4 regions of the Lysinibacillus sp. F12 genome follow, and region 2 is predicted to be linked to each of the others. Evidence: riboswitches for the same ligand, from Rfam matches in the RefSeq annotation. Region 2 holds a riboswitch; each other region holds the start of a gene.
The links. Region 2 has a riboswitch for cobalamin ahead of metE (5-methyltetrahydropteroyltriglutamate--homocysteine S-methyltransferase). Riboswitches for the same ligand answer to the same signal wherever they lie in the genome.

Region 1 (2,205 bases), on a different contig from region 2:
AGATGGTGTTTTTTGTGCAAACTCTTTGGTTATTGGAGAATAGTCAATTATAATATATAAAAAAACAAAAGGGGTTAGGGAATGAGCATTTATAATTATTTAGTACGAAAGCCGAATGGTGAAATTTTATCAATGGAAACATTTCGCGGTAAAACATTGCTAATAGTTAATACAGCTAATCAGTGCCGATTTACATATCAATTTGAGGACTTACAAAAAATGTACGATAAATATGTAAAAAATAATTTTGTCGTTCTAGGTTTTCCTTGCGATCAATTTGGCCACCAAAATCCAGAAGATGGAGAGGAAACTGCGCATCTTTGTAAAGTAAACTACGGAGTTACGTTCCCCATTTTTGAGCTTATCCAAGTAAATGGTGAGACGACACATCCTTTATTTAATTATTTAAAACATGAAGTCGATTTCCGTGAATTCGGGAAAGCAAGCATGCAGGAGAAAATGCTGGCTGAGGCGATCGTTCAATTTGCTCCAAGTTTCTTAGATGGTCGAAATATTCGCTGGAATTTTACTAAATTTTTAGTAGATGCAAGCGGAAAAACCGTAGCTCGCTTTGAGCCTACAGACTCACAGCTTGATATTGAGCAAGCAATTGAAAAAGTATTATAGTCGAGTAACTTTAATGCTATGATATCGCCTATAAAACGAGTATCCTTTTTGTACGTAACTATTTTTTCCTATCAATCTATGATAAACTGCATTACAAGTGAATTATTCTTGCAGAATAAAGGTGCTTGCTAGCATAATCGGGAATTCGGTAAAAGCCGAAGCTGTTTCCGCAACTGTAAGTACAGCCATTATAAAGATTAGCCACTGTTTCGTAGGAAATGGGAAGGTTCTTTATAGCTATTATATATTTCATATAATAGCATTGTACAAGCCAGGAGACCGACCTTTATTTGAACGTATAACAACTCTTCGGAAGCTAGGAGGATATACGGCAAATACATAGGCAGTGTCGTGTTTGTATGACAATCATTATGTTATTTTCGTCGTTCCTTTGCGTGAGGAGCGACGTTTTTTTATGTACTGAACAAGCGAGAATTTTCATTTGGAAAAATGGGGGGATAGTAGATTGAAAAAAGATGCACGTTATTCTTGTTATCCTTTTATGCGTGAGAGGGCTTCAACTGTCGATTTTGAGATTCGCACAGATAGTTTAACAACGCATATAGGGGTTGCACTAGCTGTAGTGAAGAAAGAGGATGTCCAGGCTGTTGCAGATGATTTAATGCAGATTTTACCTATGGCTTATCATGTTAATGGCTCTGTTCGTGGAAAGCTAGCAGTTACAGATGAAGATCTATCCTGGTTAAGTGCGCGCTATGATTTTTATGTTCGTCATGTGAAGGATGAGATTCAAAATTTTGTTTTACCTCAAGGAACAGAGGCAGCGGCTGCTCTACATCTTTGCCGTAGTGAGGCGAAAAAATCGTATCGAACTTTACACAAGGTTTCAGAAGAACAAGAGGTGCCGTCTATTCTCTTTGATTATTTAGGCTTATTAGCCAATGTATGTTTTGTAATGGCTGTCTATATGAATCAACAAGCCGGAATAGCTGAAATTCCGTTTATGAGTAAATCCTATCCAATGAAAAAGAAAAAGGTGAATAATAATGAAGAAACTATTTAATTTACACTGGCTATCGGTCTTATTGCTAGCGCTCGTTTTAGCAGGTTGTGGTACCGCGGGAGATACAAAAAATAAGGATGTGTCTCAAGATGAACAAAAGATTGAGCAAACAAGTTATAAAGTAACCGATGATCGTGGTGTGGAAATAGAGTTTAAGGAAGTGCCAAAAACAGTTGTGTCTTTACAACCTAGTAACACAGAAATTCTATTTGCACTAGGGGTTGGCGATAAAATTGTAGGTGCCACTGAATATGATACTTATCCAGAAGCAGCTCAAAAAATCGAACGTGTTTCTGATACTGTGAATTATAACAGTGAGCGAATTATAGCGTTAAAGCCAGATGTTGTGATTGCGTATACGATTGGTAAGAAGGATGCACTTAAGCCACTCGAAGATGCAGGAATTAAAGTGTTTGTTATTCAATCAGCGGCTACATTCGATGATGTATATGGAGATATCGAACAAATTGCTGCCGTTATGGATGTGAAGGAAAAAGGAAAGGCATTAAACGAAGAAATTAAAGCAAAAATCGCTGATGTGAAAACAAAGGTTA
Region 2 (2,205 bases):
TGGCATTCGCTTCCGCTAGGTTTGAACGCCATATATCACGACCATTGACCACCCCAATGGCTAAAACTTTATCTGGAGGGAAACCATATTGTCGAAGTGACTCCATATTCCCTTTATAGCCATGTACAAAATCTAAGCCAAATCCTTGTACAGGCAGTGTAATTAATGTTTCATAGGAGCATAATGCTTCAAAGTATGTTTGTAGCATTAGTTTTGCTGCTGGAACTGTCATCATCAATTGAGCATAGATTTCTTGAACTAGCTTCAGTTCTGCTGAGTCAAGTGTCGTCACTAAAGAAGGCTCCTCTATTTGAATCCATTCGGCACCTGCATCTACTAATTCTTGAATAATCTGGGCATAGAGAGGTATTAAGGCTAATAAGTATTCGACCTGCGTTAATTTATTGTAGCCCTTAGTGAGCTTATAAAATGTATAGGGGCCAATAAGTGTCGGCTTCGCCATAATACCGAACGCTTCCTTTGCCTCTAAAAAGTCTGCTAATACCTTATTTTCTGTTAGCTGCAACGGTTGTCCTTCATACTCAGGAACAATGTAGTGATAGTTGGTATTAAACCATTTGGTCATTTCACTAGCTACTGCTGAATGATTTCCTCTCGCTACACTGTAGTAGGTATGTAAATCTACCCTTCCACCTTGCCAGTTAAAGCGCTTCGGTACTAAGCCGAACATTAAGGCAGTATCCAACATTCTATCGTACAATGTGAAATCTCCTACTGTCACCACATCTATGCCGAGTTGTAGCTGCTTTTCAATTCTTGATAAACGAATACTTTTTAGTGTAGCCTGAAAATCCTCTTCCGTTAGTTCTTGACGCCAAAATGCTTCTAATGCCTTCTTCCATTCGCGATCATCTCCGATATATGGGTAGCCAATGAGTGTACTAGTATAAGTCATCTTTCATCTCCCTTTCATCAAAAAAATTTACTTCTAGCTTGCTCTACAAATTTGGTTATCCACATGCTAGTTTCGTTGCCCTATATGAAAACCAGTGGGCTTCACTTTGCAATATTAGCATGATAAAAAGCCATTCTCCTTTTTGGAAAATGGCTGCATAGTAAAATTATTAATACAAAAACAATACGAAAAAAAAAGAACTTCCGTATACATCATCTGTTTTCGCACAGTGCCTATTGGTCACTATTCACCACCTATTTCCACGTAGGTATTTGGTGTGTACTAGAAATTGGCAGGTCTCCTGGCTTCTCATCAACACGTCTCACAGCCTTCCCAGTTTCCCAGTGGCATTTGTGATTTGCTCCGAATTACAGTTGCGGGACAGCGTCGGATTTGCACCGACTTCCCTTTTAAGCCAAACTTTCATCTGGCACCATTTCTTACACTATATTCAGTTATACCCCTACTATACCATATATTTCAGAATAGTAGAAATTGTTTTTATATAAAAATTTATCTATTTACTTTGTTTTTAATTGTCAACAACTTGACCCTTACCCTTAGTGATAATGCCTTAATGATGTTTGTTGGCTTTAAGACTACTATTTCTACTATTCGCTACCCCAAAAAATCAGATAACTAACAATGTAAAGCAGCAAAGAATTTTTCTAGACTTTTACACAATCAGGAATTCTTAGTAAAAGTTGTTTACAAACAACTTAAAAAATGATATACTTACAAAGTAAAAAATTCTTAAGGAGGTCGAATGAAATGTTCGTTATCGCTAAATTAATGTCATTGGTAGTTACAACTTCAGTAAAAATGAAAATCACACATTCGACCAGATCGGAATGGATCGCTTAAGTTTTTTGTAATTAAGTATACCCATACCGCAGGGAGAAGTGTGCCCCTGCGGTATTTTTGTGTCTTTTTTCACCGTAGAGGAGTCTCTCTGCGGTTTTTTTCATTCCTCATGGTAATTTAAGGAGGTGATAATAAATGATGTTAAACATTTTTGCTCTTACGATAACTATTACAAAACGTGAGATTTCTATTGAAAAAGCACTTCAACATGAAAATGCGAAAAAAATCTTTGAAGAGAACAGAAGAAAAGTAGAAAATTATATTCGTATTCGTCAATATTAATGTTGTAATTTTAAAAAACAGGAAAGGTGGGAATAGAAATGATTTATATGATCAAAAGACGATATGCAGTTTTATGGCTGGAGAAAGACACAACCACCAGATGAAGTAATATTTTATAATCCCTGTAAAGCTAACCCGTTCTA
Region 3 (2,205 bases), on a different contig from region 2:
ACATTCAACAGGCTGCCGGCACATTCGACGACCCAGACCTCACCGAAACTGACGTTGTTTTGACAGGACGTGCACCTGTAGCAACCTTTATGAGCTATAGCACAATCTTTGCTGCCTATACCAATGGGAAAGGCTCACTTACCCTCCAATTTGATGGCTATGATGTGTGTCATAATGCAGAAGAAGTAATAGCCCAGATAGGCTATGATAAAAATGCGGACCCTGAATACAGTTCTTCCAGCATTTTTTGCGCTAAAGGCAAAGGCTATACTGTCCCTTGGCAAGAGGCTCAAGCAGCCATGCACTTTCAGGGATAAGTCAAGTAAAGTATTTGCAAGGACGGTGTGTTAGGCTAATAGCCTCAGATGAAGCATGATACGCTGGCATAAATAAAACAAGCCCCCCGCTTCATGGAGGGCTTGTTTTCATATCGCACCGACAGCTTTCTTTGAGGGCTTATGGACCTGATAAGCAGGTTCAACCACCACATAGCCCTGCGTATTAGTGAAGTCGATTAAAACTTTACCAGGCTGACTTTTTAATATTTGTAGTTGATCAATTAATGTTAACAATAGCTCATGGCCGTTCCCTCGTGGATGCCAATTTAAGTGATCACCATTTAACTCCTGAACCGCATCCAGAAATTGTTTATATTCCTGCTGCGCGAATGCGATTAGTTGATCCTGATGAGAAATTTCCATTAAATCATTTATATAAGTTTCATAAAAACGTATAACAATGGAGCATAGTAAATCATTGACACGTGCAGCGCTTAACACGGGATTGGGCTCTTGTGAAAGGCGATCAAGGTTAGGCTTTGCTCGTGTTGAATCAATGCGTGTAATTAAGTGATACGGCTCCCCGTTCACCTCATATATAATAGGGTTCGTCGGCATATACATCATAAAGCTATTCGTCTTCGTTTTCAGTTGATCCGTTAACGTTGCCAGAGCAAAAAGATGGCCTTCTACCTCACCATTTCTTATCCAAATAATGTCTTTATTATATAAAATTCGCTCAAAAAAGCGGTTGTTGCGAATCAGCTTCGTTGCTAATAATTGATCAATCAGTGATTCAACCACCATTCTTGTTTTCGCTTTTTTAGCAATTTCTGTCCTTGGCTGCTTACAAATGGTCATATCTACAAAAGGCGTTTCCTGTGTTATCGTTGCATGAATATTCATCCTATGTGCATCCCCTTTGCGTACATATTTTCAAAACAAAAAGGACTTCCTTCTATGTTTGAGGAAATCCTTCGCTTTAATGTGATTCATCACACAATGCCAAACAAACCCTAAGTAAATGTGAAGGAGTTCGAAAATGAACCCTTTCATGAACTTTGGGCGTTTGACGTACTGTGACGAACAGAGCATTCTGTTTTGTCAACATGCCACCTCCTATTCCTCGTAGGTTTATGGTGTGTACTCATAACAGGCAGGTATCCTGACTCATGGTCATCGCCACTTTTCCCCTTCCCATCATTTGACAGTGGTTGCTGAAAAGTCGCTCACATTTACAGTTGCGGGACAGTGTCGGATTCACACCGACTTCCCTTTTAAGCAAATTGCACGCAATTTACACCTATTACTACACGCTATTCAATTGTCATAGGAATCGGGTGTACTCCACATTCCTATTAGATTACTAAAATCAATTGTAAAGTAGTGGATTTCTAAAGTCAAATATCACAATATTTTCCAAACCATTTCTTCACTTAATCTTACAAACTCTGAAATTCTGACAACATGTCTTCCTATTTACTTTGATAGTATGATACTTCCTCAGCTTCATGCGGGTCATCTCTTTCGAAATCCCCTCGGATTTTCTACGCAGCATAATACTGAATAGCTTCAATTTCTTTACCGCTATACGTTCTGGTCTTTTCCAACGAATCAGCAAAATGGTCGTCTTTTTCACATATTAAATCAACGACACTAGTTAATGTTTTGTCCTAATACGTCCTTTACCGAATATCTTCTTTTAACATCCGTATCACCTTCATCTATTTTTCGGCGTACATACTCGCATGAGAATAAATTTTAGCGAATGATTAACGGCTTTTAAAAAAGGAGTTACGACACTTTTATTTTAGGTTATTAGTTATGTAATATTTGATAAAATGAGTTACGAGCGCAGGGGATTCCTACGCTCATTTTTTTAACGCAAAACCGCGAGTTAAATCGGGATAAGACACTTGCATCATTT
Region 4 (2,205 bases), on a different contig from region 2:
CCGCATGCTTTTACACAGCTCTAACATTTACAAATAAATGTATAGGTAACATAAAAGAACCGGGAAATACATTAATTCAACTAGCTTTAGCAGCATTTTTCCTTTGTTTTTATATACTTGGGACAACAGGATTTCAGGTCATGACAATCAGTTTTAAGTCAGTCTTACTATTAATAGTATTAGGTATTGTCCATGCAGGAGTTGGATTTTTATTGTTCTTTTGGGGCATGTCAAAGCTGAAAGGGCAAAGTATAGCCATCCTTAGCTATATAGATCCACTGACATCATTAGTCATTTCAACGATGTTTATTGGAGAAAAAATGACGCTACTACAACTAATAGGAGCGATACTATTATTAGGGTCAACATTGCTAAGTGAGCTAGAAAAAAATAGGTAGCCGAAGAAATGATACAAGTAACGCATTCAAATATTGACAGAAAAAATACTCTGTCGTAGATTAAAAGTAGTTTAATATAAGCATTAGGTGCCCATTAAGGGAGAATAGGGAATAAAGTGAAAAACTTTAGCGGACCCGCCACTGTAAAAGGGAGTTTAATAGTGAAGACCACTAGCTCATTGCTGGGAAGGTACTATGAAATGTTGAACTTAAGCCAGGAGACCTGCCTATTTGCTTTAAGAATATAGATGATGGAAAAGTCTGTAGTTTATTTGTCATGACAATAAACTACAGGCTTTTATTTTGTCTTCATGAAGAACGAGAGGAGAAATGACAATGCAATTATTACATGACACGATTCAAAACATTCAAGGCGCTGATAAAAATAGTAGGGAGCAAGCAAGAAAACGAATAGATATTCTTTGTAAGCCTCCAGGAAGCTTAGGGAAATTGGAGTCCATTGCTGTGCAACTATCTGGAATTACAGGCCAGTTATATCCGATGATTGATAAAAAGGTGATGATTGTCTGTGCAGCAGATCATGGAGTTTGTGAAGAAGGCGTGACGCTGAATCCTCAAGAGGTTACTTTATTTCAAACATTGAATTTTCCGAAGGGAGGTACAGGTGTTTGTGCAATTGCAAGTGTGACCAATACCAAAGTTGTAACGGTAGATGTTGGAGTTAAGGAGGATATCCCTCTCAATGCGGACGTAATCATCCAAAAGGTGAAATATGGAACAGGTAATATAGCACAGGGCCCTGCTATGTCTAGAGAGGAGGCTATTCAATCCATAGAAGTGGGGATTCGTGTGGCAACAGACGAAATTACAAAAGGGGCCAACCTACTTGGAACAGGTGAGATGGGCATTGGTAATACAACGCCGAGCACAGCAATCTTAGCTGTTTTGACTGGCTATGACCCTATTCAAATAACCGGGTTTGGAGCAGGTGTTGGTCAAGGAGGAATTGCTCATAAAGCAGCGGTCATTGAAAAAGCAATTATGCTTAACCAACCAAATCCTAACGATATCATTGATGTACTAGCTAAAGTTGGAGGGCTAGAGATTGGGGCTATGGCTGGTATTATACTTGCTGCCGCAAGTCACCGAAAACCTGTTGTGATTGATGGTTTTATTTCGACTATTGCTGCGCTTATAGCTTATCAAATTGAACCGAAAGTAAAGGACTTTATCATAGCTTCTCATGCTTCGGAGGAACCCGGAGCTAAAATAGCCGCTGAATTGTTGGGAGTGGAACCGATGCTGCATATGAATATGCGGTTAGGAGAAGGTTCAGGTGCAGCCCTAGCCTTTCCTCTATTAGATGCTGCTTGCTCAATGATGAAAAATATGGTGACGCTGGAAGAAGCAACGAATCTTTTGGCTAAATAGTTACTGAAAAACAAATAAGCGCAAATAGTTAAAGAGCTATTTGCGCTTATTCGTTTTTTTTTATCAATGATAGACTCTATGCCCGATTCAACCTTCGCAAAGGTAAACGCCATTTCATCATATAGGAAAGAATACGTAATGCTGTAATTACCGCAAATAAAATATAAAGGAAGATATCTCCTGTAAAAACTTCAAATCCAATAACAAGCCCTGCGAGAGCAGCCCACACACCATAGACTTCGTCACGAAGTACAAGTGGTTTTCGTCTAGCTAATAAATCACGCACGATACCACCACCCGACCCTGTTAAGACCGCAGCTACGATGACAGCACTAATCGGCATATCCAGCTTTACGGCGTAGAGTGCGCCTTGAATAGCAAATGCTGATAAACCAATCGCATCTGTAAAATTACC

Region 1: it holds a riboswitch for cobalamin, as region 2 does, so the genes downstream of both, AC3CH7_RS19755 (hypothetical protein) here and metE (5-methyltetrahydropteroyltriglutamate--homocysteine S-methyltransferase) in region 2, are expected to answer to the same signal.
Region 3: it holds a riboswitch for cobalamin, as region 2 does, so the genes downstream of both, AC3CH7_RS16115 (hypothetical protein) here and metE (5-methyltetrahydropteroyltriglutamate--homocysteine S-methyltransferase) in region 2, are expected to answer to the same signal.
Region 4: it holds a riboswitch for cobalamin, as region 2 does, so the genes downstream of both, cobT (nicotinate-nucleotide--dimethylbenzimidazole phosphoribosyltransferase) here and metE (5-methyltetrahydropteroyltriglutamate--homocysteine S-methyltransferase) in region 2, are expected to answer to the same signal.

Annotation. Positions count from the first base shown of each region.
Region 1 is NZ_JBYMLP010000005.1:105,355-107,559, reverse strand. It holds gene AC3CH7_RS19760 (glutathione peroxidase) at 82-627, shown strand; cobalamin riboswitch at 730-929, shown strand; gene AC3CH7_RS19755 (hypothetical protein) at 1,094-1,651, shown strand; gene AC3CH7_RS19750 (ABC transporter substrate-binding protein) at 1,635-2,205, shown strand, end outside.
Region 2 is NZ_JBYMLP010000002.1:248,336-250,540, forward strand. It holds gene metE (5-methyltetrahydropteroyltriglutamate--homocysteine S-methyltransferase) at 1-916, opposite strand, end outside; cobalamin riboswitch at 1,191-1,369, opposite strand; gene AC3CH7_RS08230 (YrzI family small protein) at 1,916-2,062, shown strand.
Region 3 is NZ_JBYMLP010000003.1:424,139-426,343, reverse strand. It holds gene AC3CH7_RS16120 (GTP-binding protein) at 1-317, shown strand, start outside; gene AC3CH7_RS16115 (hypothetical protein) at 426-1,184, opposite strand; cobalamin riboswitch at 1,417-1,600, opposite strand.
Region 4 is NZ_JBYMLP010000001.1:875,204-877,408, reverse strand. It holds gene AC3CH7_RS04530 (DMT family transporter) at 1-398, shown strand, start outside; cobalamin riboswitch at 467-643, shown strand; gene cobT (nicotinate-nucleotide--dimethylbenzimidazole phosphoribosyltransferase) at 735-1,790, shown strand; gene AC3CH7_RS04520 (trimeric intracellular cation channel family protein) at 1,867-2,205, opposite strand, start outside.